3 regions of the Burkholderia sp. LMU1-1-1.1 genome follow, and region 3 is predicted to be linked to each of the others. Evidence: predicted binding sites of a transcription regulator. Region 3 holds the regulator's gene; each other region holds the start of a gene.

Region 1 (6,763 bases), on a different contig from region 3:
GGAACACTTCCTGCATCGCCGGCGCCTGGCCGAGGATTTCCGGCGTCTCCGACGGCCCCGATTCGACGCTGGTCTCGCGCAGGCTCTCGTCGAGCGCGCGGCGGATCAGCTCGACGGCCTTGTCGATGTCGAACGGCTTGGCCAGGTATTCGAAGGCGCCGCCCTGGAACGCGGCGACGGCCGAGTCCAGGTCCGAGAAGGCGGTGATGATGATGACCGGCAGCCCGGGGAAGCGCGACTTCACCAGTTGCAGCAGGTCGAGGCCGGAGTCGCCCGGCATGCGGATGTCGGACACCAGCACCTGCGGCGTCTCGAACTCCAGCGCGGCGATGGCGTCGCGCGCGTTGGCAAAACTCTTGGTGGCCAGGTTTTCCCGTGCCAGCGCTTTTTCCAGTACCCAGCGGATCGATTCGTCGTCGTCTACTATCCAGATTGGCTTCATTGTTTGTGTATATCCCGCAATATGGATCGTCAATCAAGGGACTCGGTACCCGCCCCTGCTTGCCACGGCTTATGGCAACGGCAGCAGGATACGGAAATCCGTATATCCAGGCCGGCTCTCGCACTCGATCACGCCCATGTGCTGCTGCACAAAGGTTTGCGCCAACGTCAATCCGAGGCCGCTGCCGCCCTCCCTGCCCGACACCAGCGGGTAGAAAATGCGGTCGCGGATCTGGGGTGCGATGCCCGGTCCATTGTCAATGATATGCAAGTCTAATGCCAGCCCGTAGCGAACCTTGGCCAGGGTCATCTGACGCGCCACGCGGGTCTTCAAAATGATCTGCGCATCGCCCGCCTCGATTTGTGAAGCGAGCGCTTGCGCGGCGTTGTGGGCGATGTTGAGCACGGTCTGGATCAGCTGCTCCTTGTCGCCGCGGAACTCGGGGATGGAGGCGTCGTAGTCGCGCAAGATCGTCAGGCCGGACGGGAATTCGGCCAGCATCAGGCTGCGCACGCGCTCGAGCACTTCGTGGATGTTGACGTCGCCGACGATGTGCGGCCGGCGGTGCGGCGCCAGCAGGCGGTCGACCAGGGTTTGCAGGCGGTCGGCCTCCTTGATGATGACCTGCGTGTATTCGCGCAGCTGCACCGCGTGCAGCGCCGGCAGTTCCATCTCCAGCAGCTGGGCGGCGCCACGGATGCCGCCGAGCGGATTCTTGATCTCGTGCGCCAGGTTGCGGATCAATTCCTTGTTGACCTGGCTCTGGTCGAGGATGCGCTCCTCGCGGTCGAGCTTGAGGTGCTGCAGGTGCTCGCGCAATTCGATCAGGATGTGGTCGACCGGATCGTCGAGCGCCGAGACGATGCTGTGCACGTGCAGCGGATCGCGTCCGGCCCGCTCCAGCGTCAAATCCTGGCGCAGGTCGGAGAACTTGTGCTCGCGCGCCTGGGCGCAGATGTGATCGAGCTCCTCGGGGTTGAGGAACTGCGTTGTCAGCTTCTGGCGCGACAGCGCCTTCAACGAACTTTCCAGCAGGTTCTCGGCGGCCGCGTTGGCGTAGGCGATGTGGCCCTCGCCGTCGAGCAGCACCACGGCCGAGGCCAGCAGTTCGAGGCCGGCCAGCGCCGGAGGACGGTTCATGGCGGCCACGGCGCGCGCGGCGATATTACTTACTATGCTCATCGGATATTCGCGATCTCACGTTTCAAGGCTTCGACATTCTTTTCCGAGCGGCTGATGCTGTCGCGCATCGCGGCCACCCGTTCCTGGTATTTCGCGTAGTTGCGTTCGTCGCCGCGCCGTTCCGGCTCGCCGCCGTTGAACTCCCTGCGCAACTCGGTCAGCTTCTGCGTTTCGTTTTTCAGCTCGTCTTCCAGTATCGCGCGGCGGTCGGCGTCGCGCGCGCGCTGCTCGGCGCTGTCGACGCGCGGGAAATCCCCCGGCGTGGCGGCGGCCGCCGCCGGCGTCGCCGGGGCCGCGCGCGCCGGCGCGCCCTGCCGCCGGGACGGCGCCGGAATCGCCAGGCCCGGCAAGTCCATCGCCTTGCAATAGTTACCGCGATAAACGTCGGTGTATTCGGTGCTGCCGTTGGGCGGCGTGCATTTGTAGATCACGCCCTGCGCCCGCGCGGCGCCGCCGGCGGCCAGCGCCAACGCAAACATGGCGCCAACATTGGCGAAACCGCATCTTTTGAAACTCATTGTCATCCGTAATCCATGGGTGGAAAGCTCCATCCTGAATATACAACATCCAAACAAAAACGCGGGGAAAGCCATGGCTCCCCCCGCGTTTTTTGCTTCACCGATTTTGCTTCACTGCAGCATCGGCAGGCCGATGCGTTGCAATTACAGCGAGTAGTACATGTCGAACTCGGCCGGGTGGGTCGTCATGCGCATGCGTTGGACGTCCTGCATTTTCAGTTCGATGTACGCGTCGATCATCGAATCGCTGAACACGCCGCCACGGGTCAGGAACTCGCGGTCTTTGTTCAGGTTGTCCAATGCCTCTTCCAGCGACGAGCACACGGTCGGGATCAGCGCGTCTTCTTCCGGCGGCAGGTGGTACAGATCTTTCGATGCGGCCTCGCCCGGATGGATCTTGTTGGCGATACCGTCCAGACCGGCCATCAGCAGCGCGGCGAAGCACAGGTACACGTTTGCCAGTGGATCAGGGAAACGGGTTTCGATACGGCGGCCTTTTGGATTGGCCACGTGTGGAATACGGATCGAAGCCGAACGGTTACGGGCCGAGTACGCCAGTTTGACCGGCGCTTCGAAGCCTGGAACCAGACGCTTGTACGAGTTGGTGCCCGGGTTGGTGATCGCGTTCAGCGCCTTGGCGTGCTTGATGATGCCGCCGATGTAGTACAGCGCGGTTTCCGACAGGCCGGCATAGCCGTCGCCGGCGAACAGGTTGACGCCGTCCTTCCAGATCGACTGGTGCACGTGCATGCCCGAACCGTTGTCGCCAACGATAGGTTTCGGCATGAAGGTGGCGGTTTTGCCGTAGCTGTGGGCCACGTTCCAGACCACGTATTTCAGGTTCTGGGTCCAGTCGGCGCGCTCGACCAGGGTCGAGAACTTGGTGCCGATTTCGTTCTGGCCGGCGCCGGCCACTTCGTGGTGGTGCACTTCGACCGGGATGCCCAGCGATTCGAGGATCAGGCACATTTCCGAACGCATGTCCTGGAAGCTGTCCACTGGTGGGACCGGGAAGTAGCCGCCCTTGACGGTCGGACGGTGGCCGCTGTTGCCGCCTTCGATTTCCTTGTCGGTCGACCACGACGCTTCGTCGGAATCGATCTTGACGAAGCAGCCGGACATGTCGATCTTCCAGCGCACGCTGTCGAAGATGAAGAATTCTGGTTCCGGACCGAAGTAGGCGGTGTCGCCCATGCCCGACGATTTCAGGTAGGCTTCAGCGCGCTTGGCGATCGAGCGCGGGTCGCGGTCGTAGCCCTTGCCGTCCGACGGTTCGATAACGTCGCACTGCATGAACAGCGTGGTCTCTTCCATGAACGGATCGATGTTCGCGGTGTTTGGATCTGGCAGCAGAATCATGTCCGATGCTTCAATGCCCTTCCAGCCGGCGATCGAGGAACCGTCGAATGCGTGACCCGATTCGAACTTGTCGATGTCGAAGTGCGACACAGGCACGGTGACGTGCTGTTCTTTACCACGGGTATCGGCGAAACGGAAATCAACGAATTTGACTTCGTTTTCCTGGACCATTTTCAAGACTTCTGCGGCTGTCATTGCCATGCGTATCTCCTAAAGGAATGTGTATAACTGGTGCGCTCTATATAAGCAGTATCTATGCCAGCCTGAAACTCATAACGATATGTTCATAGCGTCTTGGAACTCGCCGACAAAAGAGACTAAAACCGGGCGGAGCACCAAAATGCCACTATTTACAACGGATCAATGCGGCACCAACTTGGTGCGAATTTTTCAAACCGCACCGTTATCGTGCAATTTTCATTTATCGCGGAAAATTGCACGGCTTTGGTGCGCCATTGTCTCCGACGTGCACAGGACGCCTATAATAAACTCAATCTTATTTGGAGGGACATCCCATGAGTAAAATAGACGAGATCCTGGCCGTGGCCCGTGGGCGCAGCAAGGACTGGCCCTATGCCGGCGCGGTCACGCCGCAGGAGGCGTATGAACTGATCAGCGCCGACAACGCCGTCAAGCTGGTCGACGTGCGCACCAATGCCGAGCGCGACTGGGTCGGCCGGGTGGCCATTCCGGAAGCCCAACATGGTGCGGTCCAGTGGAGCATTTATCCCGGCGGCATCGCCAATCATGAATTCATCGAGCAATTGAACTCGGTGGCGCGCAAGGATCAGGTGTTGTTGTTCCTGTGCCGCTCGGGCGTGCGCTCGCGTGGTGCGGCCAAGCTGGCCACCGAGCACGGCTACCAGCATTGCTACGACATCCTTGAAGGCTTCGAGGGCGACAAGGACGAGCACCACCACCGCAGGAATATCGGCGGCTGGTGCAAGGCAGGCCTGCCGTGGACCGGCGCGTGACTTTTAAGACGGGTTAAACGGGCACCGCCTGCGTCGCCGCCGGCGCGCCCTCCCCCATCAAAAACTGTATCCGCTTGCGCACGAACTGGATGTGGCTGCGCAAGCCGTACAAGCCATCGGCGAACGACAGCGGAATCGAGATCTGGTTGACCAGCTCCTCGATCTCGTCGAGCCGCTTGAGCTGCGCCTCGTACACCTGCATGCGCGTCGCCTCCGGCGCGCTCTCGACCTGCTGCTCCACCGTGCGCAATTGCCCGTACCAGCGGTACACGCGCGAACGGATGCGCCACACGTACAGCGGCGGAATAATCCGCGACAACGGAATAATCAAGGCGCTCAGCGCCAGCACCACCACCCACATGCGGTCGAAGAAGTTGGCCAGCCAGAACGTCATATAACGCTGCAGCAGCGGCGGGCCGTTCTTGTAGAACTTGGCCGCCTCCGCGTCGACCGGGATCTCGGTGTACTTGGCGGACGGGAACTGCCCCTGCTGCTGGAACCAGCCGGCGCCGTTGTGGATGCCGCTGGCCGCCTGCACGAACAAATCGACCAGCGCCGGATGCAGGTCGTCGCGCGCCACCAGGGTGGCGGTCGGCGCGATGAGGTTGTAATCCTCCGCCGGAATATCGCGCCCCAGATCGACGATCCCTTGCGGCAGCACCACGTGCGTGAGGAACGGCAGCTTGCGCGCGTAAGCCTCGGCCTGGCTGAAGTTGAACAGCTTGATGCCCGGCGTTTGCAGCAGCATCTGGATCAGCGGCGCTTCCGGCGCCGAGGTGAACACCAGGCCGTCGATGCGGCCTTCGAGCAGTTCCACCGTGGCCGGCGTGTTGGCCAGGGAGTAGCGTTCGACGTCTTCCTTCTCCAGGCCGTTGAGCGACAGCACCTGGCGGAACAGGCGCGGCGCGCCCGCGCCTTTGGGACCGAAGTTGATCTTCTTGCCTTTTAGTTGACTGAGCTGGGTGATCGGCGGCTGGCCCTTGGTCTCGCGCAGGAACAGCCACAGCGGTTCGACGAACAGGCTGCCCAGCGACGACAGGCCTTCGCGCTCGGCCACTTCCTCGTTGGTGGAGCCGCTTTGGACGAAGGCGATGTCGACCTCGCCGGCGCGCAGGCGGCGCAGGTTTTCGCCGGAGCCGGCCGAGGGGACCAGCGTGACCTTGACGCCGTGCTTGGCGAGGGCGGCGGCGTATTTCTTGCCGAATTCCTCGTAGGCGCTATTTTCCTGGCCGGTGGCCAGGCGCACGCTGCGCGGCGGGGCGGGATCGACCAGCCAGTAGGCCAGCAGGCAGACGCCGACGATCAGCGCGATGGTGGGGGCCGAGGCGACGAACAAGTCCCGCACCGAGAATTGCGTGAACTTGAGGATTTTGGACATGTGGTGGCGCATTGGTTTCATGGGCTGATACCATGCCAACAAATGAGCAATTATGCAAGGGGAATACGGACGCTAGTGGATCGATCGGCGCCTTAACCCGTAAGGCCAACCGGGGTCGTACCCTGCCGGGTACGACCCCTGCGGATCGCCGTGCGGGTGAAAATCAACCGCCGCAGGCTTGCAACGGTCGCGCCGCCGCAGTTTCGGGCACGCCACCGGTCTTCACCACCACCGGCGGCGGCACCGTCCCCGGCTTCGCCACCGGATTCGGTTCGATCAACGGCATCAGACTCGGCGCCAGCACCACCAGCAACTGCACCGGCAACGCGCTGGTGAAGTCGTAGTTCTTCGATTCCGGCCCGTGCACATACGCCGTCATGCTGCCGAAGAAGCGCTCGCCGATATTGAACACGAACGTCGCCGACCGGTTCACATAACGCGATTCGATCAACCGTCCGCCGCCGCCATACACGTCGAAGCGCTGGTCGCCGGTACCTGTCTTGCCGCCCACCGGCAGCACCGTGCCGTCCGACTGCACGAACGCCATGCGCGCGCGCTTGGCCGTACCGTCCGACACCACGCCACGGATGGCGTCGGCCACCACGCGCGCCACCTCCGGCGACAGCACCTGCTCGTTGGTCGTCGGCTTGGCCTTGCTCACCACCGTCTCATACGGCGTGCCCTTGGCGAAGTGCAGCGACGAGATCCGCTGGCTGCTCTTGCGCACGCCGCCGTTGACGATAATCCCCATCATCTCCGCCAGCGCCGCCGGACGGTCGGCCGACGCGCCCAGGGTCGTCGCGTACGACGGCACCAGCGATTCGAACGGATAGCCCATCTTCTTCCACTGCTTGTGGATCTCCATGAAGCCTTCGACCTCGATCAGGCCGGCGATGCGGCGGTCCTGCGC
Region 2 (6,763 bases), 130 kb from region 3:
CCTTGATCTTCTTGAGCACCGTCTCGGACTGCGCCTTGGTGTCGCCGAAGGCGGCCAGCGAGTCCGGCGGGGCGGCCTTGTCGATCACTGCCGGCACCTGGCCGCTGATGAAGTGGATGGTGGCGGTGGACGGTATCGTCACGGCCAGCGCGATCGGGAAATCCGAACCCGGAATCTTGTGGCGCACGATATCGGCCTTCTCCTCCACCTTCGGCGCCTTGGCCGCGGCCATCGCCGGCGATGCCGACAACAGGCCGAGGGCGGCGGGGATCAACAACGCGGTCAGTGCTCGGGTCAATGCTTTAGTCATGGTCTCGTCTTCCTTTGGTTGTAATCAGTGTTTGTTCGACATTTCGGCGGCGCCGAAATGGGCCACGCCCAGCGCATCGCGCAGCTTGAGCACCTCGGCCTCGGTCAGCGCGTCGGCCTTGTTGCCCCAGCTGGCGCGCACATAGGTCAGGATGGCGGCCATGTCGGCGTCGCTGATGTTCTCGCTGAAGTCGGGCATGCCGCCGCGCCCCTTGAGCAGCACCGTGGCCACCTCGGTGCGGTCGCCGGTGACGAACTTGTTGCCGGCCAGCGCCGGGAACGCGCCCGGTATGCCCTTGCCGTTGGCCTGGTGGCAGGCCGCGCAGTTTTTCAGGAACAGCGCCTTGCCGTCCGGCGCGGTGGTTTGCGCCCGCGACGGCGCGCTGGCGGCGGCCGCGAAGCCCGCCACGATCACCATCGCGGCCTTCAATAACGTGTCCCTCATGCGCTGGCCCTCGCGTGGATCTTGGCGATCTGCTGCCAGGCCGATTCGATGGCGCCGGCCTGCCAGCCGGTCAGGTAGCTCAGGTGCTCGCCGGCGAGCATGATCCTGCCCTCCCCTTCGAGCAGGGTCGGATAGGCGGCGGCGCGGGTCTTCTCGGTCCACTCGGCCCAGCCGCCCAGGTTGTACTGCACGCGGTGCCACGCCACCGAGAACGCGTTCTCGTATTCGTCGCGGTACTGCGGGAAGATCTTCTGGCCGGCGGCGACGGCGAATTCGGCGCGCTCGGTCGGCGTCAGCGCGCTGACCTCGATGGCGGCCGTCTGGTACTGGTAGTAGCCGAGCAGCACGCCCTTCTTCTTCTGCCAGCCGTACGACGGCATCGAGATGGTGTTGATGCCTTTGAGGTCGGTGAGCACGTGGCCGCCGTAGATGTTGTCATCCTCTTCCCAGAAGCGGCGCTTCATCTGCAGGCCGATCTTGCCGACCGGCGCGTAGGCCACCGTGGCGACGGCCTTCTTGAAGCCGTCGGAGAAATCGGTGTCGATCTGGCGCAGCACCGACAGCGGGATGGTGCACAGGCAGTAGTCGGCCGTCACGCTGGAGGCCTTACCGGTGGCCGTGTCCTTGAAGGTGATGGTGACGCCCTTGTCGTTCTGGCGGATGGTCTGCACCTCGGCGCGGTAGCGTATCGTCTTGCCGACGCGTTTTTCGAACGCCTTCGGGATCGCGTCCATGCCGCCGACCGGCTGGAACATGGTCGCCTGCATCGGGAAGTCCTGCACGGCGCTGTAGACGTTGCCCAGCTTGGACGCCAGCAGGTCCTTGAACCCCAGCGGGTCGGACTGCTTGCCCGGTCCCGGCTCCATGCCGGCGCCCGGATAGACGGCGAAACCGCGGCCGGTGCGGCCCTTGTATTTCAGGTCGGCGCCGGCCAGCTGGCCCTCGTGCGCAAGGTAGTCGAGCAGCAGGCGCTTGTCGTCGGCCGTCAGCTCGGCGTCGAGCTGGTTGTTCTTGATCGACTTGGCCAGCATCTCGTCGACGTGGCCGCGCATGTCGGCCTTGATCTCCTTGATGCGCAGGCGCTTGCCGGCGAAGGGACCGGCGTTTTCGGAGTACACATAGGAGTGGTCGTTCTCGTTGACCATCACCTCCAGCGGCACCTCGAACAGGCGCGTGTAGTGCAGGGTCGACTGGTGGTGCAGCGGAATGCGCCAAGGGCCGTGGTTGATGTACTGGCCCTCGTCGAAGGCGCAGGTCTGTTTATCGCCGCCCAACTCGGTCAGGCTGAAGCCCTTGCGGGCGGTCTGGCAACGGCCGCCGGCGAAGGCGCGCGCCTCGAGGATCTGGCACTGGTAACCAAGCTTGCCCAGTTCGAAGGCGGCGGTCAGTCCGGCCAGGCCGGCGCCGAGGATCACCACCTTCTTGCCCTTGCCGCTGCCGCTCAGCGCGGGCGGCGCGGAGGCCGTCGAACCGATGCCCATGCCCCAGGCGTTCATGGTATTTAACAGCAATCCGGTGCCGCCGACGGCGGCGGCCCGGTACAGAAAGTCCCTGCGGGTAAACGAACTAAACGGTTTAAACGGTTTTACTGTTTTGCTATCCATCGGTTTCCTCACCAGTCTGCCTGAAATAACTTGGGTGGCTTGCTTACCCATAGTTCCAATCTAGCAAGGTGCGTGCCACGCTGGGCAACCAAAACAAACATGCTTCATGACGCAAGAAACCCTTGCGGCACAAGGGCTCGCGCCATCGAACAATGTTTTTACATGGGTGCCGGCGGCGCTGCGCGGACACCCCGGCGAGAGCTGCCGGCGACAAACTTTATTTGCGCGGAACGCACTTTATTCGCGGCGCGGCGCGGCGTCCGCGCGGGCACGAGGCGGGCCGCCGGCGGTGCGCGGCGGCGCCGCGCACCAGCAAGTGGCAGGCACCGAAACGGGAAATTGGAGGATGCACGACGCTGGACCGCGCCGCCGGGGACTGCGCGGAAAATCAGCCCGCGAAGCTGACCATGGCGGGCGCGCCGCCGCGTACCGGCGATGCCGGCGCCGCCTCGCGCGGCAGGCGGGCGATTTCCTCGGCCGACAGGTGGCGCTGGACGGCGCAGGCGTCGTCCAGGTGGCAGGCGTGGAACTGCATCGGCGCGGCCGGGTCGAGCAGGTAGATCATGTCCAGGTTGGACGGGTCGTAGGCGACCTTGACGCTCCAGTGTCCACGCAGGCGCGCGCGGTCGAACCAGCGTTCGTTGATGGCGCGCGCGCAGGTGTAAGTACTTTCGAACAGGCGGATGCCGTCGGCGCCGACCTGCGCCGACGCCACCGGCATCAGGCTGCAGCGGATCAGGTGTTCGGGATAGGTTTTCAGGCTGCCGCCGCGATGGGCCACGCCCCAGTCCCACAACTGGCGCGGGGTGGCGTTGCCGGCGTGGCGCAGCGGGTGGCGGTTGTTGTAATAGAGGATGCAGTCGACGACGATGCGGGTGAACTGCTCCAGATCGAGCACGCCGTCGAGCCGGCACGGCGCGCCCTCTTCGTTCGGCGCCAACAGGCGGAAACGCTTTTCCAGCACCGCCTTCCAGTCGCCCGGGCCGTCGTCGACGGCGACGCAGCGCAGGTTGAAGTTGTTGAGCAAGGCCGGGTCCATGCCGCCATCGCGGCCGGCCGTCAGCGCGGCGTTGACGAACAGGGTTTCGGGCAGGTGGCGGCACGGCCACTGCGCCGCCTCGATGCGGCGGCCGAACTGCTGGCTGTAGCGCTGCTTGTCGGCGCCGCAATTGGCCAGCGCCAGCATCGCCTGCGGCCAGCTGGCCGTTCCCAGGCCGATGTAGACGCCGGTGATCAGGCGGCTGAACGAATCGACGACCAGATAGATGCGCGGGCGGCCGATCGATTGGCGGCGGTCGGCGCGCGACACCAGCAACACCTCGGCGCAGACGGCGTCGAGGTAAAAGCCGGCGCCGGGACGGCCCGGCGGCAGCGCCTGCGGCGCCGGCTGGCCGGTCGGCGCCTGCGCCGGTTGCCACGGCGCGGCCGCGCCGTCACCGCGGCGCGCCACCTCGGGCGGACGGTCGTCGTCGTGGTCGAGCCAGTAGTTGAACTGGCCGAAGGTCGGCAGCACGGCGCTGCGGCCGGCCGGCGTGGTCAGCACGCGGCCCGACGCTTCGTCGATGCGGCGCTCGACGAAGAACTCGTCGAGCATCTGCTCGTAGGCGCCCAGGCGCGAGAATTTGGCGTGGCCGGCGGCGTAGCGCGCGATGGCGACGCGGAAGGTGCGGCGGATCTCCTCGTCGGCGTTCAGGCCCGGGCCGGCGTCGGCGCCGTTCTTGCGCGGGCGTCCGCGCTTGACGCCGGCCGAGGCCTGGCGCACCTTGCCCTTGCCGCCCGAGTTGCAGTAGTCCGGCAGCAGCGCGTTGGGGGTCTGGCCGCGCTGCCAGTAGCGGCGCAGGTAGCGGTAGATGGTCGGGTGGGAGACGCCGTGGGCGCCGGTGGCGCGGGCGATCAGCTGGCCGCGCTGGCGGGCCTCGTAGATGCCCGGTTCGAGCGCCACCAGCGGCTCGATGATCTCCCAGGCGCGCGCCCGCAGTTGCAGGTGCTTGGGCGGCAGCAGGTCCTGGCTGACGACCATCAGATAGGGGTCGGCCGGCAGCACGCTGGCGCGGCCGGCCCGGATGTCGGCGTGCAGCACCGACAGTTGGACGAGTTCTACATCGGCCGAGCGGGCCGCCACGTCGAAGACATAGGCGTGGCTCTGCTCGGGAGCGATCCACAAGATGCGGACGGTGCGCGGAGACGGATGCGTATAGTGCAGCAGGTCGTTCCGCAGTAGCATTAGCGCCCCTTGACGGTGAATGGCCGGGTGTCGACGATGATCGCGTACGGACCGGCCTGATTATGCTCGCGCAGCATTTGCGGCTTGAGCGAATCGACAAAGATGTTCCACAGCTTCCTGAATGATGTCATCTCAATGCTCCGATCTAAACGACTTGTCTCCAGGTTGAGGCGCCTCGGCATGCGCGCCTTTTATAGGGATGTGCTATCACATATGCAATAAGCGGGCCAGCCTTGCCGGAAAGCAGCTTCTCCTATGAGAGTGATTCATGCGGGGTTTAACGGGCGTGGTGTTTGCGGCGGATCAAGCTTTGTTTTGGTGCAACGCAACAGATGGGCGCACCTTGTCTGTGCAACAACAAGAAGCGGCGCCTCGAACGAAAAACGGGGCCTTGCGGCCCCGTTGTCGATGCGATGGCGGCGGGTGTGGCACCCGCGTCCCGGTTAGTACTTCTTGCCGACAGGCTTTTTCTTAGGCGGCGTCGACTTGCCCGACTCCGGCGGCATGCGGTCGGCATGACTGATTTTCAGCTGCGCGCCGCCGACCCACACCTTGCCCAGGTGCTTGAACAGCTCGTCGGGCATGCCGTCAGGCAACTCGACCATGCTGTAGGTGTCGAAGATCTCGATGCGGCCGATGTGCTTGGCCTCCAGTCCGGCCTCGTTGGCGATGGCGCCGACGATGTTGGACGGGGTGGCGGCGTTGTTGCTGCCCACTTCGATACGGAAGGCGCTCATCGGCAGCGTGACCTTGCCCGGCTTTTCCTTTTTCTTCTTCGGCGCGGCGTCGTCCAGTTCGGCGGCGTCGACGCGGGCGGCGCGCGCCAGCGGCGAAGGGGCAGGCTTGTCGGCCGGCTTGTCGGCGGCCGGCGCCCTGGCCGGGGCGGCGGCTTTGGCCGGCGCCGGACGGGCCGCAGCCGGGGCCGACGCCGCCGGCGCGCCGTCGCCGTCGCGGCTGATGCGCAGCTGCTGGCCGGCCACCTTGATGCCGGCCAGGTGATCGAGCACGTCGCCGGTCAAGTTGTCGGGCATATCGAGCACGCTGTAGTCGTCGTAGATCTCGATGCGGCCGATGTGTTTGGAGTCGATGCCGCCCTCGTTGGCGATGGCGCCGACGATGTTGCCCGGCTTGACGCCGTGCTGGTAGCCGACTTCGATGCGGAAGGTCTGCATGCCCGGATCGGCGGCGCGCACGACGCGCTCCTTTTTCGGGAATCGGTCGGCGCGGTCCGGACGCTCGGCGCGGTCGCCGCGCTCGAATCGGTCGCCACGGTCGGCGCGGTCGCCACGCTCATGGCGCTCGAAGCCGACCTGGCGGCCCGGCCGCTCGTCCCAGGTGGCGGCGGCGGTCTGCTGCTTCTTATCGAGCAGCAGCGGCACGTCGCCGCGCGCCATCTTGGCCAGCGCGGCGGCGATCTCGATCGCCGGGATGTTCTGTTCGCGCTCGAAGTCCTCGATCAGCGACTGGAACTGTTCCAGCTCGCCCTGGGCCAGCGTCTCGCTGATCTGCGACTTGAATTTGGCGATGCGCACGTCGTTGACCGCCTGGATGGTCGGCAGCTCGAGCATGCCGATCGGCTGGCGGGTGGCGCGCTCGATCGATTTGAGCAGGTTCTTCTCGCGCGGCGTGATGAACAGGATCGCCTCGCCGCTGCGGCCGGCGCGGCCGGTGCGGCCGATGCGGTGGGTATAGCTTTCCGGATCGTGCGGCACGTCGTAGTTGACCACGTGGCTGATGCGCTCGACGTCCAGGCCGCGCGCGGCGACGTCGGTGGCCACCAGGATGTCGATCTTGCCGTCCTTGAGCTGCTGGATGGTGCGCTCGCGCTGCGCCTGCTGGATGTCGCCGTTGATGGCGGCGGCCGAGAAGCCGCGCGCCTGCAGCTTGCTGGCCAGTTCCTCGGTACCGAGCTTGGTGCGCGAGAAGATGATCATGCCGTCGAAGTTCTCGGCTTCCAGGATGCGGGTCAGCGCGTCGAGCTTGTGCATGCCCGACACCAGCCAGTAGCGCTGGCGGATGTTCTCGGCGGTGCCGGTCTTGGCGGCGACGGTGATTTCCTTGGGGCTGCGCAGATAGGTGTTGGCGATGCGGCGGATCGCCGACGGCATCGTCGCCGAGAACAGCGCGGTCTGGCGGCTGTCGGGCGTCTCCTGCAGGATGCGCTCGACGTCGTCGATAAAG
Region 3 (6,763 bases):
CGTTCGAGTCGCCCGACGGCAAGCCGGTCAACCTGCTGTTCTTCCTGTTGATCCCGGACCACGTCACCCAGCAGCACCTGGAGATCCTGTCCGAGATCGCCGAGATGTTCTCGGACGACGCCTTCCGCACCGCGCTGAGCACCGATCCGGACCCGAAATCGGTACACTCGCGCATCATCAACTGGATGCCGAGCCTGCAGGCGGCCGGCTAAAAAACCGCGTCGCGAGGTGGCCAATCAGTGGCTTGCAAGCATGAGGGGCGGGACAATAGGTTAAACTTAGGGCGCAGGCCCCGTTCAACCTTGAGATAAAGACGCCCCATGCTGCAAACGCCGCTGACGATACAAAGGCTTTACGACGACAATCGCGAGAGTTTGCAGCTCGGCTGGTTCGCCGGCTTTCCCGGCGGCGAGCGCCTCATCTCCGGCGACGTGGCCTCCGCCGCCGACCAGGTCGGCCACCTGAACACCATCCACCCCGGCCGCATCCAGGTCTTCGGGCACCAGGAAATCAATTACTACCAGCGCCTGAAGGCGCTCACGCGCGCCCACGTCATCGGCGAGCTGATCGCTGGCGGCCCGCCGGCGCTGATCATCGCCCAGGGCCTGGAAACGCCGCCCGACATCCTCGCCATCTGCGACGAAAAAAACATCCCGCTGTTCTCCACTCCGTTACCTGCCGCACAGGTGATCGACTTCCTGCGCGTGTATCTTTCCAAGAAGCTGGCGCAACGCATCATCATGCACGGCGTCTTCATGGACGTGCTCGGCGTGGGCGTGCTGATCACCGGCGACTCCGGCCTCGGCAAAAGCGAGCTGGGCCTGGAACTGATTTCGCGCTCGCACGGCCTGGTGGCCGACGACGCGGTGGAGTTTTCGCGCATCGCGCCGAACATGATCGAGGGCCGCTGCCCCGCCCTGCTGCAGAATCTGCTGGAAGTGCGCGGGCTGGGCCTGCTGGACATCAAGGCGATCTTCGGCGAGACGGCGGTGCGCCGCAAGATGCGCCTGAAACTGATCGTGCATCTGGTGCGGCGCGGCGCGCTGGAGGAGGAAGTGGAACGGCTGCCGTTCCAGTTCCCGACCGAGGACGTGCTGGGCCTGCCGATCCGCAAGGTCGTCATTCCCGTGGCGGCCGGCCGCAACATCGCGGTGCTGCTGGAGGCCGCCGTCCGCAACACGATACTGCAATTGCGCGGCATCGACACACTACAGGAGTTCATGGAGCGCCAGCGGCAAGCCATGAGCGGAGATTGACATGCGCATCGTCCTCATCACAGGCATATCCGGCTCCGGCAAATCGGTGGCCCTGAACGTGCTGGAAGACACCGGCCACTATTGCGTCGACAACCTGCCGCCGGCGTTGCTGTCGAACCTGGTTTCGACCTTGGCCGAGGAAGGCTTGCAGGCGCTGGCGGTGGCCGTCGACGCCCGCAGCGCCGAATCGCTGGCCTCGCTGCCGGCCGACGTCAAGCGGCTGCGCGAAGAGGGGCACGACGTCAAGGTCATGTTCCTCACCGCTAACACGCACTCGCTGGTGGCGCGCTTCTCGGAGACGCGCCGCAGCCACCCGCTGTCGCACGAGTTGCGTCCGGGGCAGAATCCGGCCGCGCGCCGCACCTTGATCGAATGCATCATGGAAGAGCGCGAGCGGCTGTCGGCCATCGAACAGCTGGGCCACGTGGTCGACACGTCGGAACTGAGCGCCAACAAGCTGCGCGCCTGGGTCAAGGATCTGGTCGCCAGCGAGGGGGCGCCGCTGACCTTGTTCTTCGAATCGTTCGCCTTCAAGCTGGGCGTGCCGATGGACGCGGACTTCGTGTTCGACGTGCGCGCGCTGCCGAATCCGTATTACGATTTGACGTTGCGGCCGCTGACCGGGCGCGACGCGCCGGTGATCGATTTCCTCGACGCGCAGCCGAGCGCCATCGAGATGATGGGCGATATCCGTGCCTTCATCGAGAAATGGCTGCCGTTCTTCAAGACCGATAACCGCAGTTATTTGACGGTGGCGCTGGGGTGCACCGGCGGACAACACCGGTCGGTGTATATGGCGGAAAAGTTAGCCGCGTATTTCCATCCGAACGAGCGGGTGGTGTTACGGCACAGGGAGCAGTAGCCAAGAACGTCCGCCGACCACGGAGATGTTTTTTTTCGGCGCGGGCCGCAAAACCGTTGCCGGTTTGCGGTCAAAGATGCCGCAGCGGGTGGGCGTATTCCGGCCACACGGGCTCGAACAGGCGCCGCACCATTTCCTCGGTCACCTGCTCCAACGACGGCGGATTCCATTTCGGCGCACCGTCCTTGTCGATGACGAGCGCGCGCACGCCTTCGATGACCTCGCCGTGTTCAAACACACGCCTGACCAGCGCGCGCTCCATGCGCAGGCAGCCGCCCATGTCCAGCGCCGCCCCGCGCTCGATCAACTCGTGCGTCACGCTCATCATCAACGGCGACCGGCTCGCCATCGTCCGCACGGTGGCCCGCGCGAACGGGCTGGTATCCGACTCCAGCGAAGCGACAATGGCCGGCACCGACCCGGCGCCGAAGTGGCGGTCGATGGCCCCACGCTCCGCCTCCAGCTTGCCCACCCCGACCGCGTCCCTGAACGGCTCCGCAAAAGCCGCGATCGCCTCGACCAACTCCGCGCCGGGCGTCGACTCCAGGATCGCATACAGCAGCTCCAGCTCGTCCGCGGGCACATAATGATCGGCCAGGCCGGCATACAGCGCGTCGGCCGCGCCTATCGTCGCGCCGGTCACGCCGAGATAGCGGCCCAGGCCGCCCGGCGCGCGCGACAGGAAATAGCTGCCGCCGACATCCGGGAACAGGCCGATGTTCACCTCCGGCATCGCCATCTTGGTGCGCTCGGTGACGATGCGCACCCGGCCGTCCGGCCCGCTCTGCGCGATGCCCATGCCGCCGCCCATGACCACCCCATCCATCAGCGCGATGTAGGGCTTGGGGTAGCTGTGCACCAGATGGTTGAGCGAGTACTCCTCGGTGAAGAAATCCTCGATCGGCGCGCTGCCCGTTTGTGGCGTGGCGCGGCCGGCGTCGTAGAAGAAACGGATGTCGCCGCCGGCGCAGAAAGCCTTTTCGCTGCTGCCACGGATGACGACGGCGGCGACATCGGAGTCGTCGCGCCACGCCAGCAGCGCCGCCGTGATGGCGCGCAGCATCTCCAACGACAGCGAGTTCAACGCCCGGGGCCGGTCGAGGGTGATGAAGCCGGTGCCGTTGACGATGCTGGTGTGGACCCATTCACTCATGATGTCGCGACCCGTGATGAAAAACCTATTCTACCGCCACTTCCGCGCGCGCGGCGTCGCCGCCGAAACGGGATAAATTATTTTCATCGAATCGAGGTGGACATAAAACGCGGACACAAAAAAGGGCGCCCTTGCGCCCTTTGTTGGATGGTGCCGGAGGCCGTTGTTATAGGGCGGCGGCAGCGGGTTCGTAGCTATCCGGGAGATGCTTGATCGCATCGTGGCCGTGCTGCTGAACTTTGGATTTGTATTTCATGACCTGACGGTCGAGCTTGTCGACCAGGGTGTCGATCGCGGCGTACAGGTCTTGCGACAGGCTTTCCACGTACACGGTTTTACCCGACATGCGCAGATTGATTTCAGCCTTCTGGCGTTTGGATTTCTCTTTAAGGTTATCTACAGTCAGGATGACAGCAATATCAATAACTTGATCGAAGTGACGAGTGACACGTTCCAGTTTGCTCTGTACGTATTCGCGGATGGCCGCGGTCACTTCGAGATGATGTCCACTGATGGTCAGATTCATACACGCTCCTAAAGATAAATGTCGCTTACGGTCAGTGCCGCGCCCATTGCGGCCGGGCGCACAGTGACCAAGTAACTACAAAGACTTGCGGAGACTAACGGGAGGGATTTTCAACGCTTCGCGATATTTGGCAACAGTCCGTCGCGCAATCACCATGCCTTGTTCCCCCAGCATGTCCGCAATCTTACTGTCGGATAAAGGATTTTTAGGGTCTTCAGCTCCTGTCAATTGCACGATGAGTGCCCGTATCGCCGTCGAACTTGCTTCACCGCCCGCTTCGGTGGCGACGTGGCTACCAAAGAAATATTTCAACTCAAACATGCCGTGCGGCGTCAGCATGTACTTTTGAGTCGTCACCCGAGAAATAGTGCTCTCGTGTAAACCCAGTGTATCAGCAATTTCGCGAAGCACAAGGGGGCGCATGGCAACCGCGCCGTGCGAGAAAAAGTTCTTTTGCCTTTCTACTATCGCCTGCGCCACGCGCAGGATGGTGTCGAAGCGCTGGCGCATATTCTTGATCAGCCACTTGGCTTCCTGCAACTGGGCGCCCATCGCGCCCTCGCCCTTGCCCTGCTTGAGCAGGTTGGCGTACATGGCGTTGACCCGCAGGCGCGGCATGACGTCGTTGTTGAGGCTGACCTGCCAGCCGTTGCGCGCCTTCTTGACGATCACGTCCGGCACCACGTAGTCGGACACGTCCGAGGCGAAGGCCGAACCCGGATGCGGATTGCACAGGCGGATGACGGCCTGCGCCTCGCGCAAGTCCTCGTCGTCGCACACCAGCGCCTTTTTCAGCTTGTTGAAATCGCGCTGGGCGAACCAGGTCAGATGGTTCTCGACGATGGTCAGCGCCATGCGCCGCGTCACCAGCGCGATGCCCGGCAGGCGCTTGATCTGCAGCGCCAGGCATTCGGAGGCGTTGCGCGCGCCCACGCCCATCGGGTCGAAGCTTTGCAGCATCGACAAGGCGGTGCGCAGTTCGTCGATGTCGACTTCCAGTTCCTCCGGCAGGCGCGCGTGGATCTCCTCCAGCGGCTCCTCCAGGTAGCCGTTCTCGTCGAGCGCGTCGATGATCAGCTCGACCAGCGCGCGGTCGCGCGTCTCCAGCACGGTCACCCGCATCTGCTCCATCAGATGCTCGCGCAGCGTGCAGTGGTTGGCCTCCAGTTGGGGACGCGCGTCCTCGTCGTCGGGGGCCTTGCTGCGGCCGGCGTCGCTCCAGTCGACGTCGGCCTCGCTGCTGGTACTTTCGGTATCGGCGGCGGGGCCGTCGTAGGGGTCGGCGTCGGCGGCGGCCGGCGCGTCCTGCTGGCCCGGCGGGCCTTCGGGCGGCGCCTCGCCGGACGGCGCCTGCTGGCTGATGGCGCCGTCGGACAACAGCCGCAGCGATCGGTCGAGCGGGTCGTCCAGACGCTCGAGCAGGGGGTTGTCGGTGAGCAGTTGCTCGAGCTCCTGGTGCAGCTCCAGCGTGGACAGCTGCAGCAGACGGATCGACTGCTGCAGCTGGGGTGTCAGCGCGAGGTGCTGCGACGTGCGCAGTTGCAATGACTGTTTCATGGGGCCTATTTACATCCGGAAGTGTTCACCCAGGTACACGCGGCGGACCGACTCGTCGGCGATGATGTCGTCCGGCCGGCCTGAAGCCAGAACCGAGCCCTGGTTGATGATATATGCGCGGTCGCAAATGCCCAGCGTCTCGCGCACATTGTGATCGGTAATGAGGACGCCGATATTGCGTTCCTTGAGGAAGCGCACGATGCGCTGGATCTCAATGACGGCAATCGGGTCGACCCCGGCGAAAGGTTCGTCAAGCAGCACGAAGCGCGGGTTGGTGGCCAGCGCGCGGGCGATCTCCACGCGGCGGCGTTCGCCGCCGGACAGCGACAGCGCCTGGTTTTCGCGCAGCTTTTCGATTTGCAAATCGGCCAGCAGGGTATTGAGCCGTTCATCAATGGCAGCCTTGGATAAAGGCTTGCCGTCCACTTTCTGGATTTCGAGGACGGCGCGGATATTCTCTTCCACGGTCAGCTTGCGGAACACCGAAGCCTCCTGTGGCAGGTAGGACAGGCCGAGCGAGGCCCGGCGGTGGATCGGCAGCGAGGAGATGTCGACGCCGCTGATGTCGATGGTGCCGGCGTCCGACGGCACCAGGCCGACGATCATGTAGAACGAGGTGGTCTTGCCGGCGCCGTTGGGGCCGAGCAGGCCGACCACTTCGCCGCATTCGACCTGCAGCGAGACGTCATGCACGACCTGGCGCTTGCCGTAGGTCTTTTGCAGGCCGCGCACGATCAGGGTGCTACCGCATGTTGGCTCCATGCTTATTTCCCCGCCGCTGGATTGGTGGCGGGAGCGGGCGCGGGCGCCTGCTTGTTCGACGGCTGGATCACCATGGTGCTGCGGCCGCCGCCCGGTTTGCTTTCGCCGGTGGCGGTGTTTTTCACGGCGAAGAATTCGCGCCGGCTGTCATAGGAGATGAACTCGCCGTCGACCTGGCTGGCGTTCTTGCTGCCCTCCAGCTTCTTGATCTGCGCCTTCGAGAACAGCTTGACCAGCTCGGTCTTGCCGTCGTATTCGATGCGGTCGGCGCGGCCCTCGACCCACTGGTCGCCGGCGCCGTCGAGCTTTTGGCGGAACGTCGCCTGCACGCCCGGCGCGCCGGTCAGCACCACGAGCTGGTAGCCTTCCGGATCTTCGGTGACCACCGCCTTCGGCGACTTCATCAGCAAAGTGCCGCGGGTCAGCACGACGTTGCCGGTGAAGGTCTTGATCTGCTTGACGTCGTCGGCGTCGAGGTTGTCGAAGGAAATCTCGGTCGGCTTGTTGGAGTCGGCTTTTTCGGCGTGGGCCGCGCCCATGGCGGCCAGTAGCAGCGCGGCCGACAGTATCAGTTTCTTCATCATCGTGTCCTTCATATCGGTGTCTCTTGTATTAGCGCGGCGCCTTCGGCGGCATCGTGATCGTTC

The links. Region 3 encodes sigma-54, which starts transcription at its own class of promoters, with help from an activator protein. Its sites were predicted from a motif close to TGGCANGNAANCTGCTTT; they were not measured.
Region 1: glnA (type I glutamate--ammonia ligase) is a predicted target of sigma-54. The motif match lies at 3,745-3,762, and genes of this name have one in related genera.
Region 2: MRBLMU1_RS32080 (flavin monoamine oxidase family protein) is a predicted target of sigma-54. The motif match lies at 2,419-2,436, and genes of this name have one in related genera.

Annotation. Positions count from the first base shown of each region.
Region 1 covers NZ_JBEGHG010000012.1:384,515-391,277, reverse strand. The annotation lists gene ntrC (nitrogen regulation protein NR(I)) at 1-442, opposite strand, end outside; gene glnL (nitrogen regulation protein NR(II)) at 512-1,624, opposite strand; gene MRBLMU1_RS13620 (DUF4124 domain-containing protein) at 1,621-2,148, opposite strand; gene glnA (type I glutamate--ammonia ligase) at 2,287-3,702, opposite strand; gene MRBLMU1_RS13610 (rhodanese-like domain-containing protein) at 4,017-4,475, shown strand; gene MRBLMU1_RS13605 (TAXI family TRAP transporter solute-binding subunit) at 4,489-5,853, opposite strand; gene MRBLMU1_RS13600 (transglycosylase domain-containing protein) at 6,017-6,763, opposite strand, start outside.
Region 2 covers NZ_JBEGHG010000086.1:189,444-196,206, reverse strand. The annotation lists gene MRBLMU1_RS32090 (RidA family protein) at 1-310, opposite strand, end outside; gene MRBLMU1_RS32085 (c-type cytochrome) at 335-754, opposite strand; gene MRBLMU1_RS32080 (flavin monoamine oxidase family protein) at 751-2,358, opposite strand; gene MRBLMU1_RS32075 (Mu transposase C-terminal domain-containing protein) at 2,747-4,582, opposite strand; gene MRBLMU1_RS32070 (hypothetical protein) at 4,582-4,713, opposite strand; gene MRBLMU1_RS32065 (DEAD/DEAH box helicase) at 5,026-6,763, opposite strand, start outside.
Region 3 covers NZ_JBEGHG010000086.1:55,639-62,401, reverse strand. The annotation lists gene MRBLMU1_RS31570 (PTS sugar transporter subunit IIA) at 1-212, shown strand, start outside; gene hprK (HPr(Ser) kinase/phosphatase) at 321-1,256, shown strand; gene rapZ (RNase adapter RapZ) at 1,258-2,118, shown strand; gene MRBLMU1_RS31555 (enoyl-CoA hydratase/isomerase family protein) at 2,189-3,271, opposite strand; gene hpf (ribosome hibernation-promoting factor, HPF/YfiA family) at 3,438-3,797, opposite strand; gene MRBLMU1_RS31545 (RNA polymerase factor sigma-54) at 3,873-5,354, opposite strand; gene lptB (LPS export ABC transporter ATP-binding protein) at 5,364-6,116, opposite strand; gene lptA (lipopolysaccharide transport periplasmic protein LptA) at 6,119-6,697, opposite strand; gene lptC (LPS export ABC transporter periplasmic protein LptC) at 6,729-6,763, opposite strand, start outside.